Regions from separate parts of the Desulfosporosinus sp. BICA1-9 genome, predicted to be linked through region 1. Evidence: riboswitches for the same ligand, from Rfam matches in the RefSeq annotation. Region 1 holds a riboswitch; the other holds the start of a gene.

What was found. A riboswitch is a leader RNA that binds a small molecule or an ion and turns the genes downstream of it on or off. The one in region 1 is predicted to bind lysine.
Region 2: linked by a shared signal. The riboswitch ahead of dapA (4-hydroxy-tetrahydrodipicolinate synthase) and the one ahead of lysA (diaminopimelate decarboxylase) in region 1 are both predicted to bind lysine.

What each region holds. Positions count from the first base shown of each region.
Region 1 covers NZ_JUEE01000206.1:4,543-12,940, forward strand. Annotated here, with positions in the region: gene JL57_RS25435 (CBS domain-containing protein) at 1-829, opposite strand, end outside; gene JL57_RS25440 (LiaF transmembrane domain-containing protein) at 1,060-2,019, opposite strand; gene JL57_RS25445 (PspC domain-containing protein) at 2,016-2,471, opposite strand; gene JL57_RS25450 (hypothetical protein) at 2,663-3,004, opposite strand; gene JL57_RS25455 (LCP family protein) at 3,170-4,282, opposite strand; gene JL57_RS25460 (hypothetical protein) at 4,573-4,947, shown strand; gene lysA (diaminopimelate decarboxylase) at 5,016-6,350, opposite strand; lysine riboswitch at 6,461-6,649, opposite strand; gene JL57_RS25470 (acyl-CoA dehydratase activase) at 6,786-7,811, opposite strand; gene JL57_RS25475 (acyl-CoA dehydratase activase-related protein) at 7,798-8,398, opposite strand, start outside.
Region 2 covers NZ_JUEE01000199.1:9,923-18,320, reverse strand. Annotated here, with positions in the region: gene tnpA (IS200/IS605 family transposase) at 1-143, opposite strand, end outside; gene sfsA (DNA/RNA nuclease SfsA) at 744-1,430, opposite strand; lysine riboswitch at 1,820-1,994, shown strand; gene dapA (4-hydroxy-tetrahydrodipicolinate synthase) at 2,261-3,136, shown strand; gene JL57_RS35460 (hypothetical protein) at 3,613-3,981, shown strand; gene JL57_RS35455 (hypothetical protein) at 4,009-4,509, shown strand; gene JL57_RS24540 (enoyl-CoA hydratase/isomerase family protein) at 5,100-5,831, shown strand; gene JL57_RS24535 (enoyl-CoA hydratase/isomerase family protein) at 5,850-6,620, shown strand; partial or broken gene JL57_RS35450 (enoyl-CoA hydratase-related protein) at 6,743-6,880, shown strand; gene JL57_RS24530 (acyl-CoA dehydrogenase family protein) at 6,958-7,743, shown strand; partial or broken gene JL57_RS24525 (3-hydroxyacyl-CoA dehydrogenase NAD-binding domain-containing protein) at 7,778-7,924, shown strand; partial or broken gene JL57_RS36615 (DNA-binding response regulator) at 7,938-8,015, shown strand; gene JL57_RS24520 (MBL fold metallo-hydrolase) at 8,094-8,398, shown strand, end outside.

The sequences.
Region 1 (8,398 bases):
TCTCATGGCCGGCACCACCAAATAATTGGACCAATCCATTGACTGGTAAGCCTCTTCCTCTCGATCGACCCACGATATAGACTCGATTCTCCATCTTGACTAACAGAAACCAAGTATCAGCACCTTCAAGTTCCCCAACACGATGAACTAACAAAGCCAGGCCACCGACATAATCTTCTGACTCAGCATACGAAATATAGACCGGTAAGCCATCAAAAAATTCCGTCTGTCCCTGATCCAACAATTGCTGTAATAAGTCTTTTTGTTCCTCGGCAAGTGGCCGTCGTAAGTATTTAGCAATAACCCCCAGATTCGCTCCTTGTCCTAATAAATAAGCCACAGCGTGTACATCACGAACTGTGGTGCTATCAAACAACAAACTTCCGGTATCGTCATAAATTCCGATGGCAATCAAAGTCGCTTCAAAGCTACTCAACGGTAAGCCAAGTCCGGCTAATTTTTCAACTAAGAGCGTTGCACAGGCTCCAACCGGTTCAATCACCATTCCCGGTTTGAGCTTTCCCGCATAGGGATGATGATCATAGATTTCCAGCTCAACTCCAGAGGTTTTAGCGACCTTTTCGCCCACCGGGCCCGCACGTTGTAGCTCATGAGTGTCCACCAAGATGACCCTGGAAACCTCGTCCATGTCAATATCTTGCGCTTTTCGAAACCGTAATTGATCCCGAGAGAGGGCCAAAAAATCTTGCACGTAGTCATTCGGTTTCCCGTCCATGACTAAGACGCTGTTTGGATAAATCTTTTGAGCAGCCACCATCGATGCTAAGGCATCAAAATCGAGTTGGCGATGAGCCAATATGATATCCATTGTTCCATCCTCAAATTCTCTATAAATTGTTCTTAAATTATACCATCATCTGCCTGTTTTCATCAACTTCATAGATTTGTAGTAATTTAGAAACTTCAAACACCCATGAATATACGAAAAAGAAGAGCATTTACACTCTCCTTGATCCCTAGCAACCTAGGTTTATAGAAGTTTCACGAACCTTAGTTCTATCAGAAGTAGGTGCTGTTGTTGAGCTTAGCTGAACGAGTTCACTGAAGACTCATCTTTGGTCGTTCTAACCTCACTGAACCAGCAGCTGTAGAAATTTCCAGATCTATTTTAGTCTTAGCTTCAGAATAGTTCGGACTGACCCATTTCTTATCGTCTAGCAATAAGCCTGAGCCCATAAAGTCAGTACTTGTAGCCACTCCTTTTAGGCGAATCTGTAAACCGACACTTTCGGGAACCACCAATGTTAACTTGGAAGCCCCGCTGTCAATCTTTCCTTGAGTAGCAATTCCAGTCTCTCCAAATTGAAGCTCGAAGTTACTAGCTCCTGTACCTATTTTTAAATTATCCACCATAAGCTGACTTAAATCAATCATTCCGTTAATCGCGCCCGCTTCGATATCTAAGTCATAGTGTACCTTGGGCGAAAGATTTAGTGCAATATCACTCAAATTGCGTTCTCTCTTCCCCATTGATGAATGGGAAGAGAGTGTCGCTGTGATGGTATCTCCCGATTGCTTAATCTGAACAGGCGAGGCATTCGGTCCTGGATCTGAAATCCGACTTACCCATTTATAGGTCCCAGTCATAAGTTTTGCCTCGGTATTCCCTGATGCCAACTCCTTTACTTGAACCTGTGCTCCTCCCAGTTCAAGGTTAACCCGCACTTTCTTGACCTCCGAGGGTAATGGGACGTCTATTGTACCCGTTCCATCCGAAACACTATGAAATGTACGATTCCAAGGCATAGGCCCAGGCTTATCACCCACCACCAAAGAGTATCCAACCATGCTCAAAAGGAAAATCAACAAAACAGTGCTGAAGGGAATCCGTCGGTTAAAAAACAAACCAATTCCTGCCAAGATAAGGATTAACGGCCATAGATCGACGACATGGACCCATAAATTCCAGGATAATACCCCATAGTTAAGCAAGAAAAAGATTAGCCCTAAGACAATTAGAAGTAGCCCGCGACTCAGGGAATCAAAGACTCTTTTCATTTTCGTCCCCCCCTAAAAACGATGGCAAGTCCAATAATAATTAGAAGTAAAGGCCACATTTTGCTCATATTGAACCAAATCGGAAACCAGCGTTCAAGTAAAAAAAATCCTCCTAGGATCACCAACACTCCACCCGCCATTTTCGAGCGGTTCTCATGATTTTCCTGCTTATCAAAATCAGTAGCAACCTCTTCCACATCGGAGACGACTTGTTTAACAAAATCCCCAACTTCACGCTTTTGGTCCCCGGAATACCCGAATTGTCCTGCGGGATCAACTGGTATAATTATCCACGCAACTAGATATGCTGGAAAACCAACCCCTCCTGCAAACAAAGCTACTAAGGCAATGAGCCGCACTAGGGTGACATCGACACGAAAATAATCAGCAAGCCCTCCACAAACCCCTCCGATCATCTTTTCTCGTACAGAACGGTATACCTTTTCAGTCATGTTCATATCCTCCTATAATCCTTACTTGATTTTTTATCTACACTCTTAATACGATTGAAAAACTTCTTTTGTTTCACGTAGGAGCAAATATTTCTCAAAATTTTTTCAAAAGACTTGTCATTTCCAATCCAATACGAAGAAAACCTCAAACCCATAAGAGGCTTGAGGTTTTCTTCTTTAAATTTATCAGTTTAGATACTAGTATTAATCTCTTCGGTTGCTTGTTCAATCTCTTCAGCAGACATCCCGTCTTTAGTCAAATTGAATTTAATCGCATCTGCCCAGAATGCACATTTTGCACTCATTTTCTTGAATGTTTTAGCATTAACTTTGCTTGCTTTGGCTCTGGCATCCGCATTTGATTGAACAATCGTACAAATATAGAGTGCTTTAACACGAGCGTCCTTATCAAGATCGCTAAACGTTTGGTTCAGTTCTGAAATCAGTTGACGATAATAGTCCGAAAACTCTTCAAAAGGAATTTCAGTTTCCATGTGCAAGTATTCTTTCAAACTTTCAAGTAGCTTATCCAATGTCCACCCTCCAAAAAATTGCCTTCTAAGTCTTAAATCTCATATAGTATACAACTGATTATATAAAATGACAAGATGACAAGTTAATTCGACCCTTTTACTCTAAAATCCTCTGAATCTTTGAATGAAACCTCAAGAGCTTATCTGGTGGGTAAATGCTAAGGCTCATTCGTCCTGCTCAAGATCCGTCCCCTCAAAATTAAAGAACACCGAAGTCGTCTTCCCCTCTTCCAAAAGACGTTTTACTACAACCTTTGCCTTCTGAGGGTTCACTCGCCAATAACTAATCTCGTTTTCAATCATAAAATTTCCTGGTAAAGTTTGAGATGTAATATCTAGTGTGTCGTAACTAAGTAGAAGATTGGCTAGCGACCACAGTTGTCCTATTGAAAGATCGGTTTCTACGGACTTAGCCATCTGAGTAATCAACGCTGGTAGTTTTGGTACGGTTTTCATTTGTAAAAATTCCTTTTCCATGGCCTTTATGACAGCCTGTTGACGAGTTGCTCTTGTTATATCCCCCAAGTTATCTTGTCGAAACCGTGCGTATTGTAAAGCTTGTGTTCCATTTAAACGTTGAGGCCCTTTACAAAGGTTTATGACACCATCTACTTTGTCTCCAGTGAGGTAATACATGTCTTTCTCTACTGTGAGACTTATCCCTCCCAAAATATCTATAATTGTCTTAAATCCAGTAAAGTTTGTCAGCATATACCCATCTATAGTCTGACCAGTTAGTTCTTCAAGCAAGGCCTCTGTTGTTTTAAGTCCTTTCCCTAACCGCGCAGCGGCGTTAATTTTCTCCTTTCCATAGCCTGGTATCATAACTTGGGTGTCGCGAGGTATGGACAGGAGGGTAACTTTACCGTTCAGTGTATTGATACTTGCCATTAGAAGCGTATCGGTGTTGCTCAGGGATTTTTTACCAGTTCTTTGATCGACTCCGACTAAAAGTACGGTAAAATGTTGTTTAGCAAAGGAAGATATGGAGCCAGCAGGCTCTTCAATCGGATCTTCGATCGGCTCTTCAGTAGGCTCTTCAACTACTATAGCGTTATTTTCAACACTTGTTTGTTGCGGGGTTTCTCCATCCCTCCGTTCAAAATCGTCTTTAGCAGTTACATGACTAAGTGGTTTGTTTTCTTTTCCTAGAACCTGGCCTACTAAACCAACAACCATAACCAAACTGACTCCTATAAAAAATCCAATTAAGAGGCTATTTTTATAGGATTTTAAGATCCGGAAAATCTTCTGCACATACCTCTTATTCTCGTACATCCGAATCCACTCCATTCCAAAGCTTTTCCTTTAGCATCAAACATTCTGCCTTGAAATATTCCGGCTAACCATAAAAAATATAAAAAAATGTCTCTCTTCTAAATTAGGAGACTGGGAGTAAATTGTTTTTGGAAAATGAAATTCCGATCTAGAAATGTTATTTTTCCATCACAGTTGTCATTATGTTAAAATTTTACATATACTGGTGTAAACCTTACTTCTTGCTTATTTAGGCTAACTAAGTGAGTCATAAACTTGCTTTGATAGATGATAAAAGGGGGGGACTATCATTGAACCATGGCTATTCCCGCGGAAATTTCCGTGCCTATACTCCTGTATTGAGAAATCCTGGCCTCTTCCACCAAAACACCGTGCTTTCCTCCCCAACAAATTATGCTGCTAACTATGTCCCGCCACTAGAAAGCAATTATTATTACTATCCTTCGCCCTATTCACCGCAAGCTCAATACATCGTTCCATCTCCTATGAATTATTCACCACAGTTGACCTTCTCCTCTTATTCAATGCCAGCCTATTCTTATGCACCGACGGTCTCTTCTAAAGGGTTAGCCCTTATTCTAATTGCAACCCTTATTTTAGTGGCTCTGGATCTAATCATAGTACGTCCCCAAAAATTAAGGTCCGAGGTTCGAAGCCATATCTGATTTATTGTCAAAAAGAGGACCCGTAGCGTGAATTGAACACGTACGGGTCCTCTTTCCTCTTTATACAACTATCGACTTGCCATCTGCAGATACTTCAAACGCTCTGGCAAACGATCATTTCGAAGTAAGTCTGAATAGGTTTCACGTTTGACAATCACATCTGCTTGACCGTTCTTTACCAGAACTACCTCAGGCCTTGTAAGGCGATTGTAATTCGAGGACATGGAATAGTTATAGGCACCCGTCGACGAAACAGCCAGTAGATCACTAGGCTGGACTTTTGGCAAATCAAGATCCCAAATCAGCATGTCTCCGGACTCGCAACACTTTCCAGTAATAGAAACAAGTTCAGCCGCCTCTTCATTGGCGCGATTGGCAAGAACCGCTTCGTAGCGAGCTTGATAAAGAGAAGGTCTGGGGTTGTCGGCCATACCTCCATCGACGGCAACATATTTCCGAATTCCAGGAATCTCTTTGCTGGATCCGATGGTGTAAATTGTTGTTCCAGCCGTTCCCACAATTGAACGACCTGGTTCAACAATAATTTTAGGACGAGGAAAACTCTGATTTAAACAAGCTTCCTCTAGAGCATCCTGAACTGTTTTTGCATAATCTGCAATTTGAGCAGGATCATCTCCTGAGGCATAATAGATTCCAAAGCCTCCGCCAAGATTTAACTCTTGGAGAAGACAACCAGTACGCATGTGCATAGCTGCCATATACTCAATCATGACCTGAACTTCATGCCGGAAAGATTCTAATTCGAAAATCTGCGATCCAATATGGGCATGAAGCCCTTTCAGCACCAAGTTAGAAGAGGATAAAGCTAAATCTAAGGCTCGATTAGCTGTACCGTCGGATAAGGTGAAACCAAATTTTGAATCGATCTGACCCGTCTGAATGTATTCATGGGTATGGGCTTCGATCCCCGGTGTCACACGAAGAAGGATGTTGACTTGTTGGTTTAGTTCTGCAGCTAAATCATTGAGCACGCTCATCTCATAAAAGTTATCCACTACAATTCGTCCCACACCAGCTTTAATGGCCATGGTCAATTCTTCTCGAGATTTATTATTTCCGTGAAAATAAATGCGTCCAGCTGTAAAGTTGGCTTGCAGGGCTGTATAGAGTTCTCCTCCTGAGACAACATCCAACCCCAATCCTTCTTCCTCAATTATTCGACACATAGCCAAGGTGGAAAATGCTTTAGACGCATAAATGACCTCTGTATTATCTAAACCTTCAACAAACGAACTATAATACTGGCGACAAATATCCCGGATATGGGCTTCATCCATGACATATAAAGGGGTTCCAAATTGTTTGGCTAATTCTACTGTATCACAACCGCCAATTTCAAGATGCCCCTGTTCATTAATTAATTGTGTGCCGTGCAGCCTCATTTTCTCTTCCTCCCGTTTCTCAAATAAATTATTACATCAATTAAAAATGGCAACAGAAGGAGGTCCTCTGTTGCCATACAAGATGCACGGAACAATGACCCTCTTCTCCTGTTGTGAGTAGTTCTCCACACGATGATAAGATCAAAAGCATCGTGTGACAGTCCTGCAGTTCTTTACTACAGACCCAGCACCAAAAAGCACGCCTTTTTGGGCTTCGGCGAATTTCCCTTTCCCATGAATTCATCGGTGTTCGCAACCTTCTTCATGGTACTCTTGTCATCCGCGCCTCTACCACACCCCCAAAGAGATGAGGTATTATGAATTTCCATCCATTAATTTTAACAGGAATTCCGACAAACATCAATATCTTCTTTAACTTCTTTATAAACTTTAAGAGCTTTGGGTAAGGCACTCCAATTATCTCTAAGCAATTTTTTATGCTCCTCGTTGTTCCCTTTGCTGATTAATTAAACCAATGTCACTGCTAGCTTCGACAGTAAGAGACCACTTACCACATCGATCTCCCCACCTTGCTAAGCTCACTCCCTCTTGCATAATTTCAACTACCTCACAACGGTTTGCGCACCCAGAACACTCAAAACTCTTAGCTTGAAATTGTGTATCAGCAAGCTGTAACCCGCGAAAGCCAGTTTGACTTTCTGGTCGACTTAGAGCTTTTTCTTGCGCTAAGAAGGCAGCACCTAAGGCGCCCATGACCCCAAAATGTTCTGGTACAATAATTGATTGCCCTAATTCTTCTTCAAAGGCTTTACGTATTCCGGGGTTGGCGGCCACCCCTCCTTGAAAGAAGATCGGTCCTTTAATGTCTTTATTTTTACCTACGTTATTCAGGTAGTTCCTGACCATCGCCATACAGAGTCCCGCTAAAATATCTGGCAGCGAGTGCCCTAACTGTTGTTTATGAATCATATCAGATTCCGCAAAGACAGAGCAGCGCCCAGCAATCTGAACTGGGTTTTTTGATTGGAGGGCTAGTGGTCCAAACTCTTCAATGGGAATACCCAGCCTGGCCGCTTGCTGGTCGAGAAACGAGCCTGTTCCAGCTGCACACACGGTATTCATGGCGAAATCAGAAACCACTCCATCTCGCAGGATAATGATTTTCGAATCCTGACCGCCGATTTCAAGGATGGTTTGCACTTCAGGATTAACCCTTGAAGCTGCTACAGCATGAGCAGTAATTTCATTCTTTACGACGTCAGCACCCAGTAACGTTGCCGCTAGCTGACGCGCACTTCCTGTAGCTCCCACTCCGATGATTTCTGTAGAATTCTGGATTCGAGATCTCAAGAGTTTGATTCCCTCTTGGATCGTTTGCATAGGGCGTCCTTGTGTTCTTAGATAAAGTGCCTCTTGCAAAGTATTGTCTGGGCGCAGCAAGACCATGTTAGTACTTACTGACCCAACGTCAACACCTAGAAAGAATTTATCTTCCCCCAACGCCTAACACTTCCTCTCTTGTTTGTTGAGTTCCTTGCAGCAAGCGCGGTCTTTCCAGAAGGTCAACAAATGCCTCCAAACGGGTTTGTATTCCCGCCTGACCGGTATGTTCATCAACAATTAGCGTCATGATAGGTATCTTGTAGGCTTCTTGAACTTTAGGTAAAATGCTTGCAGCCACAATTTCAGGCATACAAGATAACGGAAAAATCTGAATGATTCCATCAAAGCCTTCCCGAGCGAACTTCACTGCAGCTCCCACTGTTTCTCGACCATGTCCCCCTACAAAATGAGGCAAATAGGGTTTAGCATGCTTTGGATAAGATTTTATTGACCGGTATCCCGGAGCTAGACCTTGAAAGATATGACTCCCCACCCACCCCGAAAGATAGATTGAACGATCAACTTCCACGCCTAATCGACCAAGCTCTTCCTCGATACCTATGGAGGAATACGGATCAAGAATCGTGTATATCTCTCCGACAATTCCAATTCGCAGTGGTTTATCGTATCCATTATCGAAGAAAACCCTCTTCGCTTGGCGTTCACGAATGCTCTCTTGTAGCCAATGAACGGTCTCAAAAATT
Region 2 (8,398 bases), on a different contig from region 1:
TCTTCGCATATCTCCCTTATCAACTCCTTTAAGCAAACTTCAATTTGACCGACCAAAACTTTCCTGCGGTATTTTGGACACCAAACCACATGGTACTTGCATGAGTAAACAATGTTGTTGTTAGATTTGTATTTTACTTCCATACTTAATATTATACTAAACGTATGTATATAATACAACAAAATGTTAGAATTGCCTTATATCCCCATAGTTGAAACTAGGGGCTTTACGGCAACAAGTGGTAAATTTCATATAGCCTCATGAATCACTTCCACCCGCTCAGCGGGTGGTTTGCTCTAGCCCTATAAGGGCTGGGTACAGGCTGAGCCTAAAGGCTTACTGAAAGTTCCGCCAACCGCACTCCGCCCCGAACTACCCCTAAAGGGGTTGTGGGGCTATTTTTTCTTGTTCTTTTCTACTGGCTCACCCGTAAACGCTACTCATAGCTAAAGCTTTTTGGAACCACCTGCATAGCAGGTGGTTTTCGTTTAGACAATAAAAGTGGCCGAGGATTTAATCCTCAGCCACTTTTATCTCGTGTGGAAGTTGAATTATCCGTTGTGCACCGTATCCTTGATCAACACGGGGGGAGGATATCCGCAACAAATCGAAGTAAGCGTGGGGTACGGGTGGAGATATTCTTGCCTTTAAGTTGAAATAGGATGCAGTTGGGACGAGGGAATAAGGACCAATATTCAATTGCTCGGTTGTAGTATGAATTTTAATAAATAATGTTTCGTTTATCAATAACGAACTTCTACCGGAGTTCCTATGGTTATCTCGTCTTCATAGACTATAGAATCATAGGCCAGGACCGTCACTCCTTTTTCAATTGCAAGCTTCAGCGCCTTAGCAAAGTCCGGATCCCTTAACTCATAAGGTGTAAAATATTTTATGCCCTTCATCTGGATGAGAAAGAAAATGAAACCTGCATACCCTTCTTCAACAGCTTTGATCATTTCATAAATATGCTTACAGCCCCTCTGAGTAGGAGCATCTGGGAACATGGCAATACCTTCGGTTTCAAGTGTTACTCCTTTTACTTCTATAAACCCTTTCTGATCTTTAGTTTCAAAGTACAAATCAAATCTTGAATTACCGTATACAATCTCTTTGGACAGCTTTGTAACATAAGGAATTTCCTTGATTTTCCCCTCCTTTATACCATGATATACAACCATATTGGGGATTTGTGAATCGATATTGATCAGGACATCTCCTTTATATGCGGCTATAATTGAGTACTTTGTCTTCCGCATCGAGGTTTTTGCTTCTTCCAAAATCACCGTAGTTCCTTCCTGTAGTATTTCTCTGCACCGTCCCGTATTTTTAACATGAACAATTTCTTCCTTATTGTCAACTATCACATGAGCAATAAATCTATTTGGCCGTCTTATAAATTTAGCAACTTTAACGGATGTATACTTCAATCTTGGACCCCCTTTATCTAATAAATCATGGCCTTCCTGATAGTCTTAATTTTTCTAGAATGAGAATACAAAGAAGGTACTTCTGGTTCTACTTCATTCCAGACCCATCCCTTTGTGATCTAAGGGTTTATAACTGTATTAGCATTTTTCTTGACTTACGACAGATCATCAGGAGTAATTTGAGAAATATCCCTTTAAGCAAGGGGTAGATTACCTTTATAATATTGTATCAGGTTCCACAAGTACAAGAAGCTGGTCTTTAGTTTAGGAGTTAGTGTATCGCTGATCCTACTGAATAGGATAATGATCTATTGGAAGTATACACCAAATTAAATAAATAAACGATTGCACATCATGCTGATTTTCGCTATAATCAAACTAGTTGAATAACAGAAGATAGAGGTGGGTCAAACAAGAGTAGCTAAGATGAGGTTGGAGAGAAACCTTTGATCCTTAGCGAAAGGGGATGGCTCCGAAGGGTGGATTTCTCTTAAATCCATGCCTGGTTCCCGGATTAAGAGTCCTTGAATTGTCACCGTTTTTCGGTGAAGAGCTATCGTTTTGTGTGCATTATTTAATTATTAATTTTTTTAATTATTTAATTTTGTTTAAAACAAGGCGTTAGTTTAATCTACGCCTTGTTTTTTATGTTTTGTAACAAAAATTAACACATAGTATGGAGGTTATCATGGCAAACGTATCGTAGTTGGTGGGGGTTGTCCTTAAATAGAACTAATCTGGCTGGATACTGATAAAACCTAAGCTGATAAGTTAGACGCTCTAATAAAGCAAAATTATATTAAGAGTAATAAGAAGTAAGGAGTGGGAATATGTCATTTGGAAGAATTCTAACTGCTATGGTCACACCCATGAATGAGTGTTTAGAGGTTGATTATGAAGAAGCAAAGCATTTAGCTTTACACTTGGTTGAACATGGGAATGATGGTATTGTCGTCGCAGGGACAACTGGGGAGTCTCCGACAATTTCAACTGAAGAAAAAATCGAATTATTCAAGGTGGTTAAAGAGACCGTTGGATCACGGGCTGTCGTAATTGCCGGAATAGGCTCAAATACGACTGAGGCAAGTGTAACGTTAGCCAAAAAAGCTGCAGCAGTCGGAGTAGACGGGCTGATGGCGGTCGTACCCTATTATAACAAACCGTCACAAGAGGGTTTATATCAGCATTTCCGTAAAATAGCCGCTGCGACCCCGCTACCACTAATGCTTTACAATATCCCGAGTAGATCTTCCGTCAATATGCTCCCGGAAACTGTGCTCAGACTCAGCGAAATTCCCAACATAACAGCACTTAAGGAAGCGTGCGGAATGATGGATCAGGTCAGCGAACTTAAACGCATTCTGCCTGAGAACTTTGCCATGTATAGCGGCGATGACTCTCAAACTTTGCCGATGCTGGCTTTGGGCTGCACTGGTATCATCAGCGTTGCAGGACACGTCATTGGTGACGAAATGAGAAGCATGCTCGACGCGTGGTTTGCGGGGGATACTCAAACGGCTTTGAAATGGCATTTGAAGCTTCTTCCCATGTTCAAGGGAATTTTCGTTACCACAAACCCTGTACCGATCAAATACCTGTTAAAGTATCACGGGATTAAGGCTGGCGGAGTTAGACTACCTTTGGTCGATGCTATCGAAAAAGAAAAAGCTTTTCTAGATGATTTATACCGCCAAATTAAAGGTTAATAGCCTTTATCCATCAACTGATGCCAGTCAATACACTTCCTTGTTAAGTCTATCCCAGCCCCTAAATAAACACTCACCTTTTTGAGTAAAAAGGTGAGTGTTTATCTGTAATGCGACGATCGTCTGTCTTGACACACGAAATCGAAAAAAACACTATCAATAGCTTCCGTCATTAGCTATTTTCAACATGAAAGGAGAATCACCATGTTTTCATAACTGCTCTAATAGGCCTTGATATATCCTCCGTTACCGAAAAGTAAATCTTACAGCATCTTTATGAGAAAATATTTAGCCTTCTAAAGGAATTGGTTAAATTTTGTAGAAAGCTATAAAAGTTCAAATTTGCACAATTTTAAAATGGAGGGCAATCTTATTGTCTTTAACTATGGAATTTGTTTTTAAATTCCAATTATCTGTTTTAGTGTATTTGTTTTTGCAATTTAATTTTTGGTGAGTAAAAACAAGGAGAGAGGTTAATGTTGGAATTTTATAAACGCTACGGATTCTATACCGATCCAGGTTCGAAGGAAAAAATGTATGCAGGAATTTCTGATTCTCTCGAGGAGCTTTGCCAATTCATTAAATCCCAGTTAATTCATCCTATTGCTGATTTGCCGCTTTATCGTCAGCAAATGCCGCCGGAAAGAAAAAATGAAGATGAGAAGTATCCCACTGTAGAATCGATTTTGAACGGCTTGCTCAGCTATAATTCGGCAGGCCTGGTTTATAACCGCAAACCGGAAGAACGGTTAATTTTGTCATGCAGGTATCATTCGATCCTGCTTGCCTCTATTTTGAAGAACCGGGGTATCCCGGTCCGGGTTCGTTATGGTTTCACCAAATAACTTTACCCGGAGCATCATATCTATCATGTGATCTGCGAAGTTTGGCATGAACCTGAACAGCGCTGGCTGCTTGTTGATCCGGATAGGAAAATGGTGGACTTCTCTCCGGAACAGTTTGAGTTTTCTGGAGATGTATGGCTCCGGTATAAGGACGATAAATTAAATCCTTCTAGTTATGGTGTTCCGGAATGGTGGGGAGCACATCCCATTCTCAGTGTACTCTGCCATGATTTAGCTTCCGTATTAGGCAATGAGCATGTTTATTGGGAACAACCACCGGTTACCTCGGATTCCAGCATGGAGGTAAAAAACATTCCATCTGCTCAAGTGATAGTTTTAAATGAAGTTGCTGTGTTATTGAGAGAACCGGATTCTGGCTTTGATGAATTAAGACGACTATATCTGATGAAGTATAGATCTGAAATTACTATAAGAGCAAGCAGGAGATTTTGTTACAAGCACACCTCGAAGCCGCCGATACTATCTTCAAAACCGCCTACGAGATCATCGAGCGGCCTCTTACGGTAAAGGAAAAATTTATAGAGTAAATTGAAAATCACATTATTGATGACGCACAAGTAAATAAAACAAAGTCATGCTTAGTCAGATTTTATCAAATAATGCTATAGTCTATAAAAAAATGTCTTAATATTTAAAATTTTTAGATTACTATAAATATCCACTCGTTCCATTGGTTGGGGTAATTCATTATTGGTATTATATGCAAGATACTGTTGCCAAAAAAGAAGTTAAAGATCGACCTAAGATAGTGAGGAAGATTGACGTTGGAATGTGAATCATGAACTAGGGGTTCTACTTGGAGGTTTATCGAAGCCCTAGAATGGAGGTGGAGAATACCCGAGTACAGAGGATGTTAGTTTAGATAAATTAAACCATAAGAAACAAGGAGGAAAAGAAATTATGAAGACAATTATTGCTCGAAAAATAGGCTTCAAATGTTATGCAGTTATCAGTAAAATTTCTCTATAAATGTGCCCCCCTAGAGAACGAAGTGCTGTGTTAAGGGTTGTAAACTGGGAGTATCGATAATTTTTTACGAGAGGACAGGACGCCATGGAAAAAAAGATAATAGTTAACAAGGATGGAAATATACTGCCATTGAGCTGAACATCCCGGAGAGCTTAAATGCTCTAAATATCAATATGCGCGAAGAGATGCTGGAGGCATTGCTAGCGGCAGAAAAGGATGACGAGGTCCGAGTTGTGGTCATTACTGGTCGAGGCAGGGCTTTCTGTTCCGGCGGTGATATCAAAGCAATGAACAAAGAATTTACCCCGGCCGAAGGCAGGGCGAGAATGCAAAAGGTCGGCAGGCTGATTAAATGCATTAATGGGATGAACAAATTGGTAATAGCCGCTGTTAATGGGCCGGCCATTGGAGCAGGCTGCAACTTGGCGCTGGCTTGTGATTTTATCATTGCTGCTGAAGAAGCGACTTTTGGCCAACCTTTCGGAAGACTCGGCCTGGTTCCTGATTTGGGAGGACTATATTACTTGCCTCGCCGGGTTGGCCTAGCAAAAGCAAAAGAATTAATCTTTACCTGGCAGATTATTGATGCCAGAGAAGCGGAACGAATTGGCTTAGTAAATTGGGTTGTACCGCTAAGTGATCTTGATACGGAAGTAAAGAAGCTGGCAGAGAAATTGGTTAAAGGACCGGCACTGGCGAATGGTTTAGCAAAAGGAATCATCAATAGATCATTAGAAAGTACCCTCGATCAGATACTTGAGGAAGAAGCTTACGCCCAGGGCTTATGTTTTATGTCCCAAGATTTTCAAGAGGGAGTTAGAGCTTTTTTGGAAAAGAGAAAGCCAAATTTTGGTCAATAAGAAATAGGGGGAGTCACTGTGGCTGAAATCGAGGTCAGACGAGAAGAACGTTTAGGTATAGTGACCGTTAACCGGCCTGAAGTTAGAAATGCACTTAACCAATCGGCTTGGTATGCGCTGCTGGATGCTTTTACGGAATTAGGTGATGATCCCCAGGTACAGGTAATCATACTCACCGGGGCTGGGGACAAGGCATTTGTGGCAGGTGCAGATTTGAAGGCGTTGAAGGAACGTGACGTGGCTGCTACTTTCCGGGCTGATTACCAAAGGATTGTAGATCAAGTTGCCACTATCAATAAGCCAACTATAGCAGCTATTAATGGTTATGCTCTTGGTGGGGGACTGGAGTTGGCCTTGGCCTGCGATATCCGAATTTGCTGTGACACCGCTAAATTCGGTCAGACAGAGATTAATGTGGGTATTTTGCCGGGAGCAGGTGGCACCCAGCGTCTGACGCGTTTAATTGGACTGGGAAAAGCCAAAGAGATGATTTTTACGGGGAAAATAATCAGCGCTTCTGAAGCAGAAAGAATCGGATTGGTTAATATGGTGGTTGATCCTAACAACCTGATGGAAACCGCTTTGCAAATGGCACGGGAAATGGCGCAAAAAAGTCCCCTTGTCTTGCAGTTAGCAAAATTTGTGATCAATAACGGGGTAGATGTGGATATGCACACTGCCCAGGCCTTAGAGCGTTTAGGGCAAGCAGTTGTGTTTGGCTCTGCTGATCACCTCGAAGGGATTAATGCCTTCTTGGAAAAGAGGAAACCAGAGTTCAAATGTTGCTAAGCGGAGTAGTGTGGGAGGAGATAAAAAAATGAAGCCTGTAGCTATAGTGGGAGCAGGGCAAACAAAATATGGCGATTTCCCGGATAAAGGTGAGAAAGAACTATTTGCTGATGCCTACCGTGAAAGGTTTGCGCATGGACCTTGAAGCCGGCCTGCAGTATAAGAATAAATGCTTTAGCATTTTATGTGCTACGGAAGACAAAAAGGAAGGGATACAGGCGTTTTTAGAAAAGCGTAAGCCAAACTTTCAGGGACGTTAAAAGAGCTGGACCTTCGGTAATCCTGGAGACCTAACCTAAGTCGAAGGACAACGAAAAGGTTAAAAGGGAGTGAAGACATGGATTTTAGTTTCTCCGAAGAACTGGAAATGTTGAGCAAAGTCGTCAAGAATTTCGTTGATAAGAAAGTAGATCCCCGTGGTCAGCAGATCGAAGAAGAAGATCGGATACCGGATGAAATAATTAACGAGTCCAAAGAAATGGGCCTATTTGGGCTGAGCATTCCAGCAGAATATGGTGGAACCGGCATTGGCATGGTCGGGAAATGCCTCGTTTTCGAGCAACTTGGCCGAACTAACAATGGCTTTACCACTTTGCTTGGAGCCCATAACGGGATCGGTTCGGTTGGAATTGTGGATTTGGGAACTGAAGCACAGAAGCAAAAGTATCTTCCTGACATGGCCTCTGGAGAGAAAATAGGAGCCTTTGCCTTAACTGAGCCCAACGCCGGATCAGACGCCTCGAATATCAGTACTAAAGCGGAATTGAAAGGTGACCGCTATGTTCTCAATGGGACCAAACATTTTATTACCAACGCCCCTATTGCCGGTGTCTTCACTGTAATGGCAGTTACCGACAAAGCTAAAGGATCCAAAGGGATTACGGCTTTTATAGTGGATATGAAAGTGATTAAGGAAGCAGCTATGGTCAAGTACTATGCTGCTGAGGCTTATTGCCGGGTAGCTGACAAAGCCCTGCAAGTCTTCGGTGGTATGGGTTATATGAGGGAGTTGCCCATCGAAAGATATTATCGTGATGCACGCATCACCAGGATCTATGAAGGGACAGCGGAAATTCAGAAAGGGATTGTAGCCGCTCAATTGCTTAAAGAGTATGCCATCTAGATCACATTTGTGAGTGAATAGGAGAAGAGGAAGTATGGAAATCAAGCTAGTAACAGTGATTGGCTCCGGTATAATGGGTCGTGGAATAGCTCAGGTTTGTGCCCAGGGAGGATATCAAGTCCAACTTAACGACATCAGCAGGGAAGTATTGATCAAAGCCCGTGAGGTCATTGTGAAGAATTTAAGTAAAGGAGATAACCAAGCCGTTCATCCCGGGAGAATTAATGGCCCGTGTTAAAGCACATCTAGCCCGGTATGAACGTTTACTTGGGCGGAGGCAAGAACTAACTAACCTTCTGTCAAACAAAAAATACACCAGACGGGAAGTTATCGGATTAGGACTATTAGGGATGCTTTCTGTTGCAGGTGGACTTAGTATACTACCGACAGGTAAATTATTAGCTAACGGTGAGGAGGTTGAGCATCAAGCAACCAAGGCCAGACTCCGCCCGACTCCTGACAAGTGGTCAGAGAACGAAGTTACCGTCGCTTGGCTTGGTCATGCCAGTTTTTTAATTAATTTCTTTGGCACAAAGATCATTATTGATCCGGCATTGGGTTCTCGTATTGGTCTTATTCCCTTTGGTGACCAAACGATTGGGCCAAGTCGTTATATATCAGCTGCATTAAAGGGCGAGGAAGTTGGTCCTGTCGA